DNA from 3 places in the Mediterraneibacter sp. 210702-DFI.3.120 genome. Region 2 is predicted to be linked to each of the others. Evidence: a T-box and tRNA genes for the amino acid it is inferred to sense, from the RefSeq annotation. Region 2 holds a T-box; the other regions hold tRNA genes.

Region 1 (6,246 bases), on a different contig from region 2:
CTTTAAAGCTCTGTCACCGTAAACATGTCCATAGATATCATTAATAAACTTAAAATCATCTATATCGAAGAGTGCAACTACATAATGAGCGTTCGGATTTTTAGCAATCATTTCTTCTACTAATTCATCAAATCCGTAACGATTATAAATATTGGTAAGTGAATCCATATGTGCCAGTTTCTGGAATTTGTTTTTATTTTCTTTTGATGTTAGCCAGACCCAGATAAGAACTGACAGAACAAATACGATAGAAGTAAAAAATCCGATAACTATAGCTATAAGTTTCGCATTTCTCCACCCACTTACAGGCATTACTTCAAATATCCAGTTCTCTTCACCTATTGTAAAATCATAAGAAACCGGATTTGTTAAAGTTCCATCTGACTGATAAACAACTTCATATGTGTCATTCCAGGGAGAGGATGTTTTCGAAAGCTTATATTTATAACCAAAATCCGAAAGTGCGTTGATTGAGTCTGAAAAAATATCAGGAACACGCAAAATAACAATCGTAAATCCCCAGAAATATTCCTGTCCATTTTCATCCTTTAAGTAGACCGGATTGCGAACTGCAATTCCATAGCCTCCTTGCTTTAATTCAAAGGGACCTTGTGTGATCAAAGTATGGTTATTCCTCGCATAACAGGAAATTTCTCCACGATCTTTATCATGGAGCAGATCAATCTTGCCCGCTTCATTTCCTTCAGCAGGATAAATATCTGTCACAACACCATTTGGGGCGAGCTGTATACTTTCTATAGAGTCGGACATAATATTTTTGGAAATGGTATCAAAATAATTGATCTCTCCATTTTCACTGATCAAGATTTGTTGTAACGTATCAGTGATCTCAATCCCATTAGTAATCTCATTCTTTATACGTTCACCGTAAGTTGTTGCATTTAATTGTGCGGTCGTGCGTTTCTGTTCTTTTTCAATGGCATCTGTTTTGTATACAATCAAACCAACAAGGCACATGCCCAGTAGAAAAACGATAAGAGGCACAAGCGTTTTCTTCTTCAAGTAATTCACCTCTGTTTAAGCATCGTATATTTTCGCAATGCCATATTATAGCACAGAAATCGAAAGATTGAGTGAAAACTGTGAAAAAAACAGGAAAATTGGATGGGGAAGTGATCAGGCAGAAAAGTTGCTTCTTGCTACACAATTCCTTAAGTGATATACTGAACTAGAGAAAAAATAATCCGTGTGGAATTACAGTTTCGGTTTTACACGGATTTTTAGAAAATGAGTGGTTAGTTAAAACTAACCAAGAAAGGAGATGCGTAAATGGAAATTTTTCTTGGGATACTGATTCCGTTCATTGGAACAACGCTCGGTGCAGCATGCGTGCTTTTTATGAAAAAAACACTTAGAAAACAGGTGCAGCGTGCACTTGCAGGATTTGCAGCAGGGGTAATGGTTGCGGCATCCATCTGGAGTCTTTTGATTCCGGCTATTGAACAATCCGAAAATATGGGAGCTTTATCATTTTTTCCGGCGGTAGTCGGTTTTTGGATTGGCGTGTTGTTTTTGCTTGCGCTGGATCATTTGATTCCACACCTTCATGTAGGAAGTGAACAGTCAGAAGGACCTAAAAGTAAGCTTGGGCGTACAACGATGATGGTACTGGCGGTTACACTGCATAATATTCCTGAGGGGATGGCAGTTGGTGTAATGTATGCAGGTCTTCTTGCAGGAAATACAAAGATTACAGCAGCGAGTGCGCTTGCTTTATCACTTGGAATTGCAATTCAGAATTTCCCAGAAGGAGCAATTATATCTCTGCCGCTTAGAGCCGAAGGAGAAAGTAAGGGGAAGGCATTTCTAGGAGGTGTGCTTTCAGGTGTGGTTGAACCAGTTGGAGCAGTACTTACAATCATTGCTGCGCAGCTGATAATCCCGGCATTACCATATTTACTGAGCTTTGCAGCAGGAGCAATGCTTTATGTTGTGGTTGAAGAACTGATTCCGGAAATGTCGCAAGGGGAGCACTCTAATATCGGTACAGTTTTCTTTGCGGTTGGGTTCAGTTTGATGATGGTTCTGGATGTGGCGTTGGGGTGATAGAGAATCTTAAAAGATTTATTTGACATAAGAAAAAAAGAAATGCTAGTCTAATAAATAGAAAGGTGCTACCGGGCGGTTATTTTTGCGTCTTGGAATCATGCTTTCAACGCACGTAACCAAGACTATAAAAAGTCGCACACAGTGAGATCACTATTTAAAATGTATGTGTTATTATAAAATTGGAGGTGAATGTGAAATGAAGACAAAAGATGAACTTCCTGTTTGTCCGGTAGCAACGGCCGTGTCCCTTATAGGTGGAAAATGAGAACTTTTGATCATACGTAATTTAAAAGAACGTCCCTGGCGTTTTAATGAACTGCAGAGAGATATTGAAGGCATTTCACAGAAGGTACTGACAGATAGTCTCAGGCAAATGATTGATGACGGGCTTGTTTATCGGCACGATTATCAGGAGATTCCGCCAAAAGTAGAATATGGATTAACGGAACTTGGAAAAGAAATGCTGCCAATTATAGATGCACTGGCCGATTTTGGGAATTATTATAAATCAATCATAGATTGATTCTTTATTAGGAATTTAAACAACATAGAAATCAGAATTTTTTTATGAAGTTTCCAATATTAATTTATACAGGAGATATTATGAAAATTACTTACATTAACCACAGTGGATTTTTACTTGAAACCAAAGATTGCTACTATATTTTTGATTATTATAAGGGTGAATTACCGCACCTTGATAAGGAAAAAGAAGTAATCGTTTTTTGTAGTCACTTCCATAAGGATCATTTTAACCCTCAAATTTTTGAGATTCTTGATGATATGGGGATGACTTATCAGGCAGTCCTGGCGAATGATATACGAAAAAGAAATCATTTGACAGATATGAAGATTACATATGTTTATCATGATCAGACTTATAATCTGGATAATGATACCAAAGTTGATACATTGCTGTCTAACGATAGTGGTGTAGCATTTATTGTCAAAACAAAGGAAGGTACCATTTATCATGCCGGCGACTTAAATGACTGGTATTGGGATGGTGAACCGAAAGCTGACAACCAGAGACTTACTTCAGCATATCGTGCAGAAATCAGGAAAATTAAGGGTATGCATTTTGATGCTGCATTTGTTCCTTTAGATCCGAGGCAGGGAGATCACTATGCCGACGGAATTCTGTATTTCCTTAAAAATGTAGATTGCAATGTCATTTTTCCAATGCATTACTGGAATGATGCCAATGTAATTAAGCGGTTTATTACTGAATATCCGCAATATAAGTCACGTATTAAAGACACAGAATGTACAAAAGGAGAAGAATTATGAAGTTTAAGATGATTCACGAGAACTACAATGTATCAGACCTGGAGCGATCTATTAAATTTTACAACGAGGCCCTTGATCTGCACGAAGTGAGAAGAAAGACTACGGATGATTTTATCAAAGATCCAGATGGATACTGGCTTGAGATTCTGCCATAAAGCTAGTTGAGAAAACGAAAAATGTGCTAATTTCAGATAACAAAAAAATAAGAGAAATCCTTGAATCAAGGATTTCTCTCACATTCTATCAATGCGGAAGAGGAGACTTGAACTCCCACAGGATAAAACTCCCACTAGAACCTGAATCTAGCGCGTCTGCCATTCCGCCACTTCCGCTCGACACAAACTATCTTATCATAGAGCCTGCGTTTTGTAAAGTCTAAAAATTAAATTCTATATATTGTTCGAATAATTTAAATTTATCAGAAAACTTTAATAAAGTTTTTATTGACTCCGAGATGGATTTGTATTATAGTTTCTCGTTGATATTTTGCAACTGTTCAGAGGTTGGCTCTGAACAGTTACGATCTTTTGAAGAAAAAATAACAGTGGGAGGAAGAGATATATGACATTTTATCAGGAATTACAGCTCAGTTCAGTTGCATCTAAGCAGCTGATCAAAGCGACAGAAGACAAGAAGGAAAGGTATCGCCACATTCTTATTTATAATTTTAAAGTCTATCTTGTAATGGCATTTTGTGTGGCGGTAGTTTCTTTATACAGTCATTTCACAGGGAATAACAACAGTGTAGTAGGCGTTACAGTGCTTCTTGCGGTGCTTGTTCTTCGGCAGGCAGATTTTGGGATTCGTACAACGCACGGATTGGCCTCCATCGTCGGAATCTTTGGAATATTGATTGCAGGACCGAAGCTTTCGAATATGGTGTCACCGGTTCCAGCATTCTTTATTAATATAGTATGTATTTTGCTTCTTATGATTCTGGGATGTCACAATGTGATCATGTACAATCATTCTACATTTGTTCTTGGATATCTTCTTCTTCAAGGATATGATGTGACTGGACAGGAGTACTTGTATCGCGTGGCTGGCCTTTTGGTTGGAATGGTATTGTGTATGGCAATCTTCTATAAGAATCAGAAGAACAGACCGTATAGAAGATCATTTCTTGATTTGTTTCGTGAGTTCAATATTAACTCCGCAAGAAACAGATGGTACATTCGTCTTTCATTAGTTGTTTCCAGTGCAATGTTATTTATGTCATTGCTTGGACTTCCGAGAGCAATGTGGGCGGGGATCGCAAGTATGTCTGTTTGTCTTCCATTCCCGGATGACTGTAAAGAACGAGCAGGAAAGAGAGCTGCATTTAATATAGTAGGATGTCTGTTATTTGTTATCCTGTATTTGGTGCTTCCGGAGTCAATGTATCCATACATCGGAATGATCGGAGGAATTGGAGTCGGATATTCTGCAGGGTATGCATGGCAGACAGCATTTAATACATTTGGTGCATTGTCGATCGCGTCCGGTTTGTTCGGAATGCCGTATGCGGTAGCGCTTCGTATTGGGGCAAATGTATTTGGCGCGGCATACACGATGGCATGCAATAAGATTCTGCCGAGACTGGCAGCAGTGTTTGAGCAGAGAAGAGAACAGGTTAGTGAATAATCTAAGTTGTTTGAAATAGTAATTTATTCGAATGAAAATGGAGTGAGAACTGAGGCAATATAATTTACCTCAGTATCTCACTCCATTTTTCGTACAAACGATCCAGTGACCAGGCGGCATTGGCCGGGCTGGTGGAAGGAAGCACAAGGATGTCTCTTTCGGTCAGCGGCTGCTGATATTTCTTATAAAGAGCTCCGGCTTTATTTCCGTTTGCATAGATTTGTCGAATCTGACAATGATCTAAGATTTGTTTCAAATCAGTTGGTGTCACATTCTTGATACTGCTGTCACTGGATCCTTTGATATCACAGCTTTGAATAACATCCCAGATGGCGATATGGTGGCGGAGCAACATGGCCGTTTTCTCTTCAACTGTCTGCGGAGTTTCCTCCTCACAAAGTTTTGCCAACAATTTCCAGAATCGATTTTGTTTATGTCCGTAGTAGAAATTATTTTCCCGTGATTTTACAGAAGGAAGAGTTCCAAGAATCAGAATCTCGGAGTCTTCATTATATATTGGTTCAAAGGAATGGGTAATGTGTTCATATTCCATGGTTGTACTCACTTTCTGATGGTTTGGAGTAAGTTTTATAACAAGTATAGTGTCTTGAGGAGATTGTGTCAATGATACTGTTTGCGTTGCTGGTCGCACACCGTGTGAACAGTAACTGCTACAAAGCGCAACGTCGCATTTACACAAAGGTTGCTTTTACCTGCGTAATGGATTATACTAGTCTGACAGGGAATTTTGAAACGGAGGATTTTACAATGAAAATTGCAGTAACTTATGACAACGGAAATATTTTCCAGCATTTTGGAAAGACAGAGACTTTCAAAGTGTACGAAGTGGAAGATAATAAGGTGGTTTCCAGTGAAGTGATCGGTTCTAATGGGGAAGGACACGGAGCACTGGCAGGACTGCTTGCAGGACAGAATGTAGATGTTCTGATCTGTGGAGGAATCGGCGGAGGTGCACAGACTGCACTTGCAGAGGCTGGTGTTGAATTATGTTCAGGAGCACAGGGAGATGCAGATCAGGCAGTAGAGGCATACCTGAAAGGTGAGCTTGTATCCAGAGGAGCTACATGTGATCATCATCATCATGAGGAAGGACATTCCTGTGGAGATCATGAAGAGGGACATTCTTGTGGAAGCAGCTGCGGTGGCGGATGCGGATCACACACTACAATGGAAGGAAAGAATGTTGGAAAGAAATGCCGTACACATTACAAAGGAACATTCAATGACGGAACTCAGTTTGAT
Region 2 (6,246 bases):
CAGAAAATGATGCGCAGATATAACAGAGACATTCCGATAATATTGGAAGGTGTATGCAGCCCTGTTAATACCAGCGAAGCAAATGACTGGCTGAGAATCAATACTCCGGCTGCGATGAATGCGGTCAGCCGGTAACTGTGAGCCAGAGATTTACGCAGATTTTCGAAATCCTTTGCCCCATAATACTGGGAGAGTTGAATAGAAAATCCCTGAGTGAGTCCTGTGGATATTCCTGTGACAACCCACATCAGAAAGTCAACAGCACCCAGTGCGGCAAGAGCCTCCACACCTGCAACCTGGCCAACAACCATGGTATCCACCATTGTATAAAGCTGCTGACAGATATTTCCCAGCATCAGGGGAATTGCAAAAAGAATGATCAACCGTCCCGGTGAACCGGAGGTCATATCCTGAATCTTGGTTTTCATTAGTATAAAAGTTCCTTTCCAGAGCATATTTGAAAAAGTTTAGAAATGATTATTCGAATATGCCCTGATATTTACATTGATAATTTTACATCATTAACGTGAAAAATAAAATATAATATTTCATCAGAATGATATAAATTTATCAATACCTGCTATAAGCAGCATGTTGTTGAAATTATTATGCATAGCGCCTGAGAGGGGTTTTTGATTGCTATTTTTTAAAATACAGATATATAATAGAATCTGGATTTGCCTTTATAGTTGTTGAAGTGCCTGTATCCATCATGTAATTACAATCTTTTGACTTGCTGATATCAAAAGAACTTAAATCTAAGTATTTCAAACTAGAACAATTACTAAACATACATCTCATATCTGTAACATTACTTGTTTCAAAATATTTTAGATTTATTTCTTTCAATGAAGAACAGTTATAAAACATAAAGTACATATCTTCACATTTATCTGTATACAGATTTTCAATATTTTTCACTTCTACTAAATTTGTAAAACCATAAAACCAATTTCTACACGATATAGGTCTTATTTTTTCTGCAAATTTGACACTCTTTACTAATTTTGAATCAAATGAACCATCTCTTGCTAATCCATTACTACGAACATTTATTGATTTTTCTTTTAAAAGTGCATCAGTTGGTGCTGTTATTTTATTCTTAGATATTACAAGTTCATTATTTTTATTAATATAAATCCAAACATACAGATCTACTGTTGTTGGTGGTTTTGGACGTCCTGTTGTTGCCACATATACTTCATCACTTCCTAATTTGGTAATCTTCTGGAACGGCAGTTCAATTTGCCCCCCGAAGTAACGCAGCTGCCCCGATCATGATCGCGATCACAATAGAAACAACAACGATCTTGCCGTATTCTTCCAACATTGATTTCATAAATAAATTCTCCTTTCAACTATCAACTTGCTACCATTTCCAATCTAATTATTTTGTTCTATCTCTGATCATTGTATCTATCCTAACTTTCGCATTATATTCCTTATATTAATATGGAAGATAATCGAACAAGAAAAAGAGTATGTTGTAGGATTTGATATTTCTGAAAAGATTACATTTTTTTGCAAAGAGAATGAACATAATATTCTCTTTATTGTAGTAGGTGAAAAATAAACATTATGAAGTGGAATCATAAAGTTTATTTTGCAATAAAGTCTAATTAAAAAAATAGTGAACTTTATACGTAAACCCTTGTGGGTGCTGACTTTTGTAGCAAAATTGATATAGTTCACGATTTTTAAGTTATGTAAAAATGGAGCTTGACGACTAATCGTCAGGCTCTTTTTAAACAAACATAATATGATGATACGGATGTAAAGTTTCAGCAAGTCAATGAGTGCCATCCCTAGAGTTTGGACTTTTTTAAAGCCCAAACTCCTTCAATAATTTTTTCTGATATTCTCGGTCTGCAGCTGCTTTGAGAATCTCATCAGTTCTGTTAAGTTCGGACAATTTCAAAATCAGTTGATTGATCCTGTTTTCTCCAAGAGATTCCCCTTCTTTTATGCCCTCTTTTATCCCTTCTTCTCTTTTTTCATCTAATTCATCTTTCATTAATTCTAATAACGCATTACACATATCTCGTTTCCCCTCCTTTAGCCGATTCTCGTTTGCTTTTACTATGATCTCCATAACAGCCTGATACAGCTGATTCTCTTTGTTCTTTTTATAATCCTCTAAAAGCTGTCTGGTAACAGACATGTCTTCCAGTGTATCTGTCAAACTATATAACCAAAGATTTTTCTCCGGCGATAATCGATTTGTTACAAGAATCTGAATCGGTAAGATATCTCCAATTACATAATAAATCCCTTCTTCCGGATTATCAATAGTGTAGTGGCGTACTTCTTTCAAATGTCGGATCAGTTCTCTTGGATATCGTTTTGATACTAAGGTGATCGTCAGCTCCTGAATCGGAATTTCATTTACCTTCCCTGTATCTGCTTTATAAAAATTTGTATATCCATATACCTTATAGAAATCGTCCACGGAAAGGGAATCGGATGGTGATTTATATTCGATGATATTATACTTACGGAATATTTTCCCAATATTTTTATGGATAGGTTCCGCATCCTTCTTTTTAATGATCAACACATCAATTGCCATTGGCTTTGAACTTAATAGATACTCCCGTTCAAATTTTAATTTTTCTTTTTCTTCTCTGAATTCAATCTGCAAGTCTGCATAAAATGCAGGATGCCACTGAAGCAGCTTTTCATCTGCCGGTTGCTGTTCTTCCGGCAATTGCTTTCTCTTTTGTTTCATCTAAGAGACCTCCTTATGTGATTTTTCACAGAAGTTATCCCTTCATCAGAAAACCTCTGCTTTAAATAATGGATTTTAAAAGCATGAATTTTCTGATTTGACAGGTGTATTCTACCTGTAATGAAACCTTTTATATGAATTTAGATGTTTTAGAAAATATGCTTTGAAACAGGATAACATATTTATGTACAATATTCAATGCTTTTCGATAATGAACTGTTACTTCTAAGCAGCATCACTTAAGATAGCAAAAGATGAAAAGATATGGTATGATAGGGATAAATGGAAAGAAAATTCCAATCAATGCTATGATACAAAATGTATTTTGGAATAAGTGGAAAAGAGGATTCAAAGTGAACTACGGAGAAATCAAAAAATGTGATATTGCAAATGGAGAGGGTGTTCGTGTTGCCCTTTTCGTGTCAGGCTGCAGGCATCATTGTAAGGGATGTTTTAACAGTATGACATGGGATTTTAATTATGGAAAGAAATTTACGAAAGAAACAGAAGAAGAGATTCTGGAAGCGTTGAAGCCGAATTATATTGATGGACTGTCATTGCTTGGTGGCGAACCATTCGAACCGGAGAATCAGGAAGTGCTTGTGAAGCTTTTAAGAAAAGTGAAGGAACGTTATCCGGAGAAGAATATCTGGTGTTACAGCGGTTATTTGTTCGATGAGGAACTGAAGAAAGAAAGCAGGGCGAGATGTGAGTATACGGATGAGATGCTTTCTATGCTGGACGTACTTGTGGATGGAAGATTTGAGGAAGATAAGAAAAATATTACATTGTTGTTCAGAGGTTCGGAAAATCAGCGTTTGATCGATGTGAAGAAATCACTGGAACAAGACAAGGTTGTAGAATGGAAACCGGCAATAAAAAGAGGACTTTAAGCGGAAAAAAGCCTTGACTTATATTCGCATAGTTTTTATAATGAATAGGTATATTGTAAAAACGCAGATGAGGAGTAGTAGAAGGAAAAGATGCCTTTCAGAGAGCTGTCGGCAGGTGTGAGACAGCAGCACAGACTTTGAACTGACCTCGGAGTTCTTTCGGTGAAAAGATATTATATTGATTAGCCGGAGGCGGGAGTTCCCGTTATAGAATGAATGAGTGCATTTGACTTTGTGTCAGATGAATAAGAGTGGTACCACGGAATTAAAGCCTTTTCGTCTCTTGGATATATGAGAAGAAGAGGCTTTTCTTTATATTGATGAAAGAGAGGAATTAAGTACATGGGTACAAAGATTGTTTACAATCACAAAGCCATTGAGAAAAAATGGCGTGAGAAATGGGAAGAGACACCGGTCAATCCAAGAAACGGAAAAGACGGAAACAAGAAACCGAAATATTACTGCCTGGATATGTTCCCGTATCCATCAGGAAATGGTCTTCATGTAGGACATTGGAGAGGATATGTAATCTCTGATGTATGGAGCCGTTATAAATTACAGCAGGGATACTACATCGTTCATCCAATGGGATGGGATGCATTCGGTCTTCCGGCTGAGAACTATGCGATCAAGATGGGCGTTCACCCGGCAAAATCAACAGAGGCGAACATCACGAACATTAAGAGACAGATCAATGATATCGCAGCACTGTATGACTGGGATATGGAAGTGAATACAACAGATCCTGAGTTCTACAAGTGGACACAGTGGATCTTTGTTAAGATGTTCAAGGAAGGTCTTGCTTATGAAAAAGAGTTCCCGATCAACTGGTGCCCGTCCTGTAAGACAGGTCTTGCGAACGAAGAGGTTGTGAATGGTAAATGTGAGCGTTGTGGTGCAGAGGTTACAAAGAAGAACCTTCGTCAGTGGATGCTTCGTATTACAAAATATGCAGATCGTCTGTTGAATGACCTTGATAAACTTGACTGGCCGGAGAAAGTTAAGAAGATGCAGGCTGACTGGATCGGAAAATCTTACGGTGCAGAAGTTGACTTCCCGGTAGAAGGAAGAGATGAGAAGATCACTGTTTATACAACAAGACCGGATACACTCCACGGAGCTACATTTATGGTACTTGCTCCTGAGCACGAACTGGCAGCATCTCTCGCAACAGATGAGACAAGAGATGCAGTAGAGAAATATATTTATGATGCATCTATGAAGTCCAATGTTGACCGTATGCAGGACAAAGAGAAGACAGGAGTTTTCACAGGAAGCTATGCGATCAACCCACTGAATGGAGCAAAGACACCGATCTGGCTGTCTGATTATGTACTGGCTGACTACGGTACAGGAGCAATCATGTGTGTACCTGCACATGACGACCGTGACTTCGAGTTCGCAACAAAATTCAATATTCCGATCATTCAGGTTATCGCAAAAGACGGAGAAGAGATCGAGAATATGACTGAGGCATATACAGATGCAGTCGGAACAATGATCAACTCCGGTGAGTGGAACGGTATGGAGTCTTCTGTGCTTAAGAAAGAAGCTCCACATATGATCGAAGAGATGGGAATCGGACGCGCAACAGTAAACTACAAGCTGCGTGACTGGGTATTCTCCCGTCAGCGTTACTGGGGAGAGCCAATCCCGATCATTCACTGTCCGAAGTGTGGAAATGTTCCGGTACCGGAAGAAGAACTTCCACTTCGTCTGCCAGAGGTAGATTCCTACGAGCCAACAGGAACAGGTGAGTCACCACTTGCTGCAATCGATGAGTGGGTAAACTGCAAGTGTCCGGTTTGTGGAAGTGATTCCAAGAGAGAGACTAACACAATGCCACAGTGGGCAGGATCCTCCTGGTATTTCCTGCGTTATGTAGATAACCACAATTCAGAAGCACTTGTTTCCAGAGAAAAAGCAGACGAGATGCTTCCGGTAGATATGTACATCGGTGGTGTAGAACATGCTGTACTTCACCTTCTGTACTCCAGATTCTATACAAAATTCCTGTGCGATATCGGGGCAATCGACTTTGATGAGCCATTCCACAAACTGTTCAATCAGGGTATGATCACAGGTAAAAACGGAATTAAGATGAGTAAGTCCAAAGGAAATGTTGTATCACCGGATGACCTCGTACGTGATTACGGATGTGACTCTCTGAGAATGTATGAACTCTTCGTAGGACCACCGGAGCTGGATGCAGAGTGGGATGACCGTGGAATTGACGGCGTAAACCGTTTCCTGAAACGTCTTTGGAATATCCTTATGGAAAGCAAGGAGAAGGATGTTCAGCCTACAAAAGAGATGATTAAACTTCGTCACAGAATGGTTTATGACATCACAACAAGACTTGAAAGCTTCAGCCTGAATACAGTTATCTCCGGATTCATGGAGTACAATAACAAGTTCATGGAAATTGCAAAGAAAGAGGGCGGAATCGACAAAGAGACACTCGAGACAATCGCAGTACTTCTTTCTCCATTTGCACCGCACTTTGCAGAAGAGATGTGGGAGCAGCTTGGACATGAAGAGACAATCTTCAATGCAGGATGGCCAAAATATGATGAGAACGAGATGAAAGATGATGAGATCAAGATTCCGGTTCAGATCAACGGT
Region 3 (6,246 bases), on a different contig from region 2:
TTGAATATCTGATGCATTTTGGAATGTCCCGGCAGGAAGCAACTGTTTATCTTCGGCTGATCGAAGCAGGAAAGCAGACGGGGTATGAGATTGCGAGAGATACAGGAATCTCAAGGTCGAATGTGTATGCATCACTGGCAGCTCTGGTTGAGAAAGGGGCTGCATATCTGGTAGAAGAGGATGCCAAGCGATATATTCCGGTTCATGTTCAGGAGTTCTGTGGTAACAGAATCCGCAGAATGGAAGAAGAACAGAAATGGTTGGATATGAATCTTACGGGAGAACAGAAAGAAGAAGAAGGATATGTTACGATCGATGGTCAGGAACATATTTCAGATAAGATCCATAATCTTCTGGCTAATGTGGAAGAAAGAGTGTATTGTTCCTGTTCCGGTGTCTGTCTGGAACAGTTGAAAGGACAGTTAAAGGAACTGACAGAAAAAGGAAAAAAGGTAGTTCTTGTGACAGATCATCCATTTGAACTTTCAGGGGCGATCATTTATGTGACGAAAGAAAAAGGAAATCAGATTGGTCTGATCACAGATTCTAAATATGTACTTTCGGGTGAATATGGACAGGAGAGCAGAAACACTTGTGTTTATTCCGGACAGAGAAATTTCGTTACGCTGTTTAAAACAGCACTTGCGAATGAGATAGAATTAATCAAAATACGCGAAGGAGAAAATGAAAATGAGTAAGAAACCATTTGTGACAAAAGAACAGGTTGAAGAGATTGTAAAAACATATCCGACTCCGTTCCATCTTTATGATGAGAAAGGAATCCGCGAGAATGCAAAAGCATTAAAGGAAGCATTTGCATGGAATCCGGGATATAAAGAGTATTTTGCTGTAAAGGCAACTCCGAATCCGTTCCTTTTACAGATCTTGAAAGAGTATGGATGCGGTTGTGACTGCTCCTCTTATACAGAACTGCTTATGTCAGATGCAGTTGGAATTGATGGTCATGATATTATGTTTTCCTCTAATGATACACCAGAGGAAGATTTTAAACTTGCTGATAAACTTGGAGCAATCATCAATCTGGATGATATTACACATATTGACTTCCTTGAGAAGACAATCGGACATATTCCGGAGACAATCAGCTGCCGTTACAATCCGGGCGGAATATTCAAGATCAGTAATGATATTATGGATAATCCGGGAGATTCAAAGTATGGAATGACAACAGAGCAGATCACAGAAGCATTTAAGACACTGAAGGCAAAAGGTGCAAAAGAATTTGGTATTCATGCATTCCTTGCCAGCAATACAGTGACAAATGATTATTATCCAATGCTTGCAAAAGTTCTTTTTGAACAGGCAGTACGTCTTCAGAAAGAAACAGGAGTACATATTAAGTTTATTAATCTTTCTGGTGGTATTGGAATTCCTTACACACCTGATCAGGAGCCGAATGATATCCGTGTGATCGGAGAAGGTGTCCGCAAGGTTTATGAAGAAGTACTTGTTCCGGCAGGAATGGGAGATGTTGCAATCTACACAGAGCTTGGCCGCTTTATGATGGGACCTTATGGCTGCCTTGTGACAAAAGCAATCCATGAGAAGAATACTTATAAGAACTACATCGGAGTAGATGCGTGTGCTGTTAACCTGATGCGCCCGGCAATGTATGGAGCATATCATCATATTACTGTTCTTGGAAAAGAAGATGCACCGTGCGATCACAAATATGATGTAACAGGTTCTCTGTGTGAAAATAATGATAAGTTTGCAATTGACAGAATGCTTCCGGAAGTTGATATGGGAGATTACCTTGTAATCCATGATACGGGTGCACATGGTTTCTCTATGGGATATAACTATAATGGTAAATTAAAATCAGCAGAGCTGCTCCTGAAAGAAGATGGAAGTGTACAGATGATTCGCCGTGCAGAGACACCGAAAGACTATTTTGCAACATTTGATTGTTTTGAGGTTGGAAAGAAACTTTGCAAATAAAAAACAAATAAAATCATAAAAAATAGTTGAAAAATGTGACCGGATATGGTAACATAAAAAAGCTGATTCGGACAAGAAGGTTTTCTTGTCCGACAGAATAAGCCGCTGTGGCGGAATTGGCAGACGCACTTGACTCAAAATCAAGCGGTTAGTAGCCGTGCCGGTTCGAGTCCGGCCAGCGGCATCGAACTTAATCTCTGAATATCTTACAAATTCAATGTTTGCAAGATATCCAGAGATTTTTTATATATTAGGAAAGTGCTTTCCTAATATATAAAAAACGCTCCGCTAAGGATGCGCACTGCGGCGTACAATGTAGATGTCGCAAGCGGTCTACGTTTCCACTTCGGTCCTTGCTAAACAAGCGCCACTGGCGCTTAGCAACGCCGCAGGCGCAAGAATGTGCAATGCACATTCTTTGTTCTTTGTAATTTCACTTTTTTCCACGACCAACGAGATAATCAATTGAGACTGTATAATAATCAGCAAGTTTGATGAAGACATCAATAGGAACGTTGATTTTTCCAAGTTCATATTTAGAATATGTAGTCTGTTTGATGTTGAGGTATGCAGCAACTTCTTTCTGCGTTTTATCATTATCTTCTCGCAAATTTCGTATGTTTTCGAATTTCATAATCCCATCCTCGTACCTTAAAGCCGGTGTGCGAACTTAACCGGAAACAAGCTATTGTTCACAGTATCCAGTGAACAATAATCTGATATCTTTTGTATTTTTGGATTATTATATAAAAGTCCTGACACGACTATTGAATTATAGTCGTACTACGACTATAATTGATAAAAACATGAAGAAATGTGCGAGAAATGAGACAGCATAAGAACTAAGGGGAATGGGAGAAAGTGATGAATAAAGAAAAAATAGATGATATGGATTATTATGAAAAATATCTGTTGAATGCGACGAAAGAAGAAAGGGATTGCTATATAAAAGAACATCCCGATTTTATGAATGAATATCCAGTATCGTATGAACATCGGGAACTGCTTCAGGATAAGATTTATCGTGGATTGATGCGTAAGATCCGGGATTATGAAAAAAGTCGTGAGCAATAAAAAACTGACAGATCACAACAGAAACAGAATGAAATTCTTAATGGACAGAAAATGTTTCGTGTGGTTTGTCAGTTTGTTTTAAATAAACAGAGATGTTAATCAAGCTTTCTTAAAATGTTTTTTAATTCTGAAAACGAATGTATCGTCGGATAATCTTCCTTAACATCTCCAAGTCCATATTCAGCAAAGATAAAAGGAATACCGGCTTTTTTGCAGGAATCAGCATCGCCCTGGGTATCTCCGACATAGACAGGGGATGTCAGGTTATTTTTCTCCATTAATTTCAGAATCGTCTGGTCTTTGGAAGTCTGCGTCTGGCCAAAACAAAGGAAATCTTTGATATATGGTTCCATGCCTGCGCCTTTCATCATAACTTCAATATATCCGCACTGGCAATTGCTTACAATAAAAAGAGGATATTCCAGAGCCAGCTCCTTGAGTGTGTCCATAACGCCTTCGTAGTAAACACCGGGATGTGTTTCAAGATAGCGGTTTTCATAATCAAAACAGATATCCATCAGTTTTCTTCGAGAGTCCGGGTCGAGATCGGGAAAAACTCCGGCAGCAATTTCGTCCATTGTCTTTCCAAACAGTCCCTGAAGAATTTCACGGTTTAAGTTTGGCTCAAGATCAGAGTTCTCTTTTATTGCAAGATTCCAGGATTCGGCTACAACTTCAACAGAATCCCAAAGTGTTCCATCTACATCAAATATAATTCCATCCATAATAATTCTCCTGATAGTATTTTTGAAAATATTGTTTACAAGATATTGGAGTTAAAAACTCTAAATTATGATACCATAAAATGAACCTTTAAAAAAGAAGTTGATTAGTGTATACTTTAATAATGGTTAAAATTAAATGCAACAAAAAGCAAGAGATAATAGGAGAGAATCTGATGAGAGATAAAATTGTACTGATCGATGGACACAGTATATTGAACCGGGCGTTTTATGGAGTTCCGGATCTGACGAATTCGGAAGGACTGCATACGAACGCAGTTTATGGATTCCTGAATATTATGTTTAAGATATTAGATGAAGAGAAGCCGGAATATCTGACGGTTACATTTGATGTGCATGCGCCGACATTTCGCCATGAGATGTTTGCAGATTATAAGGGCACGAGAAAGCCGATGGCAGAGGAACTACGTCAGCAGGTGCCTGTGATCAAGGACGTTCTGCGTGCGATGCATATAGAAGTGATTGAAAAGGCCGGACTTGAGGCGGATGATCTTTTGGGAACCTTGTCTCATCGTTGTGAGGAGAAAGGAATGGATGTTTCCATCATTTCCGGAGACCGTGATACGCTTCAGCTTGCGACAGAGCATATTAAGATCCGCATTCCAAAGACGAAGCAGGGGAAGACGGAAGTAGAAGATTATTATGCGGCAGATGTGCAGGAACGCTATGGAGTAACACCGAAGGAATTTATTGATGTAAAGGCTTTGATGGGTGATACTGCTGATAATATTCCTGGTGTTCCGGGAGTTGGCGAAAAGACAGCGACAAAGATCATTCAGCAGTACCAGACGATTGAAAATGCATACGAGCATGTTGATGAGCTGAAACCGCCAAGAGCAAGCAAGAATCTGAAAGAATTCTGGGAGCAGGCACAGCTTAGTAAGACACTTGCGACGATTAAACTGGACGCAGATATTACCTTTGAACTTGAAAATGCCAGACATGAGAATCCTTATACAAAAGAAGCTCATGAATTATTCCAAAGACTGGAGTTTAAAAATCTGCTTGGAAGATTTGATGTAGAAGCGTCAGTGAATGATGTGGAAAAATATTTTCGTGAGGTAACAGGAAAAGAAGAAATAGAGAAAGTCTTTAAAGAGGCGGAGAAAGCAGAGACCGTTGGTGTGGCATTTTCCAAAGATGCTGGAAATGTTCTCCCATTGTTTGCACATGCTTCAGGATACGGAAGGGTTTCTCTTTGCTATGAAGCAGAAAAGATTGTTACGATTCCTTGTGATATGGATGCTGATTTTGAATATCTGACAGGAAAGTTGTCTCACCTTGCAAAAAGTGTGAAACGTTTTTCAATGTGTGGATTGAAAGAATATCTGGAATGGCTGCCGGAACTTACAAGTGAGAACGGGTTTGATGCAATCGTAGCAGCATATCTTCTGAATCCTCTGAAAAATGATTACAATGCAGAAGATGTGGCAAGAGAACATTTGAATCTTTTAATTGATGAAAAACTTGATGAGGGTACAAAATCATGCTATGAGGCATATACAGCTTATGCCTGTGTCCCGGTTCTTGAGAAGAAACTGGAAGAGAATGGAATGTTCCGTTTGTTTAATGAAATTGAAATGCCATTAGTATTTACATTGTATGATATGGAACAGGCCGGTGTTAAGGTTGAAGGTGAAGAGCTGAAGCGTTACGGAGAAGAGCTTGGAGCAAGAATCGTTGAGCTGGAAAAAGAGATTTATGAAATGGCAGGGGAAGAGTTTAATATCAATTCTCCAAAACAGCTTGGTGTGATTCTTTTTGAAAAACTGGAAATGCCTCATGCAAAGAAGACAAAGACCGGGTATTCTACAGCAGCGGATGTGTTAGATAAACTTGCACCGGAATATCCTATCGTAGCAAAGATTCTGGAGTATCGTCAGCTTGCAAAACTGAAGTCAACATATGCAGACGGACTTGCGAATTATATAGGAATGGATGGAAGAATCCACAGTAAATTCAATCAGACGATCACAGCAACCGGACGTATCAGCAGTACAGAACCGAATCTGCAGAATATACCGGTTCGTATGGAGCTTGGACGTCTGATCCGTAAAGTATTTGTACCAAAAGAAGGCTGTGTCTTTGTGGATGCGGATTATTCTCAGATCGAGCTTCGTATTCTAGCGCATTGTTCCGGTGATGAACAGCTGATCCAGGCATATCGTGAAGCGAGAGATATTCACCGAATGACAGCTTCCCAGGTATTCCATGTACCATTTGATGAAGTGACAGATCTGCAGAGAAGAAATGCAAAAGCAGTTAATTTCGGCATTGTGTATGGAATCAGTTCTTTTGGACTGAGCCAGGATCTGAGTATTTCGAGAAAAGAGGCGGCACAGTATATCGAGCATTATTTTGAATCCTACCCGGGAATTAAGACATTTCTTGATAAATGTGTGAGCGATGCGAAAGAAAAAGGATATGCAGAGACTTTATATGGAAGAAGAAGACCGATGCCGGAATT

The links. The T-box of region 2 lies ahead of leuS (leucine--tRNA ligase). A T-box ahead of a tRNA ligase gene usually reads a tRNA of that ligase, here a tRNA-Leu.
Region 1: it has a tRNA-Leu gene. The T-box ahead of leuS (leucine--tRNA ligase) is inferred to sense a tRNA for this amino acid. The anticodon was not compared.
Region 3: it has a tRNA-Leu gene. The T-box ahead of leuS (leucine--tRNA ligase) is inferred to sense a tRNA for this amino acid. The anticodon was not compared.

Annotation. Positions count from the first base shown of each region.
Region 1 covers NZ_JAJCNG010000016.1:34,868-41,113, forward strand. The annotation lists gene LI162_RS09745 (diguanylate cyclase domain-containing protein) at 1-1,032, opposite strand, end outside; gene LI162_RS09750 (ZIP family metal transporter) at 1,291-2,067, shown strand; partial or broken gene LI162_RS09755 (winged helix-turn-helix transcriptional regulator) at 2,267-2,593, shown strand; gene LI162_RS09760 (MBL fold metallo-hydrolase) at 2,674-3,360, shown strand; partial or broken gene LI162_RS09765 (VOC family protein) at 3,357-3,476, shown strand; tRNA gene LI162_RS09770 (tRNA-Leu) at 3,608-3,692, opposite strand; gene LI162_RS09775 (FUSC family protein) at 3,922-4,983, shown strand; gene LI162_RS09780 (DNA-deoxyinosine glycosylase) at 5,048-5,536, opposite strand; gene LI162_RS09785 (FKBP-type peptidyl-prolyl cis-trans isomerase) at 5,752-6,246, shown strand, end outside.
Region 2 covers NZ_JAJCNG010000014.1:73,166-79,411, reverse strand. The annotation lists gene LI162_RS09140 (MATE family efflux transporter) at 1-428, opposite strand, end outside; gene LI162_RS09135 (BspA family leucine-rich repeat surface protein) at 640-1,194, opposite strand; gene LI162_RS09130 (hypothetical protein) at 1,823-2,728, opposite strand; gene nrdG (anaerobic ribonucleoside-triphosphate reductase activating protein) at 3,082-3,621, shown strand; T-box leader at 3,677-3,908, shown strand; gene leuS (leucine--tRNA ligase) at 3,964-6,246, shown strand, end outside.
Region 3 covers NZ_JAJCNG010000022.1:180-6,425, forward strand. The annotation lists gene LI162_RS11520 (TrmB family transcriptional regulator) at 1-698, shown strand, start outside; gene LI162_RS11525 (diaminopimelate decarboxylase) at 691-1,962, shown strand; tRNA gene LI162_RS11530 (tRNA-Leu) at 2,064-2,146, shown strand; gene LI162_RS11535 (helix-turn-helix domain-containing protein) at 2,396-2,596, opposite strand; gene LI162_RS11540 (hypothetical protein) at 2,827-3,036, shown strand; gene LI162_RS11545 (HAD family hydrolase) at 3,132-3,761, opposite strand; gene polA (DNA polymerase I) at 3,935-6,246, shown strand, end outside.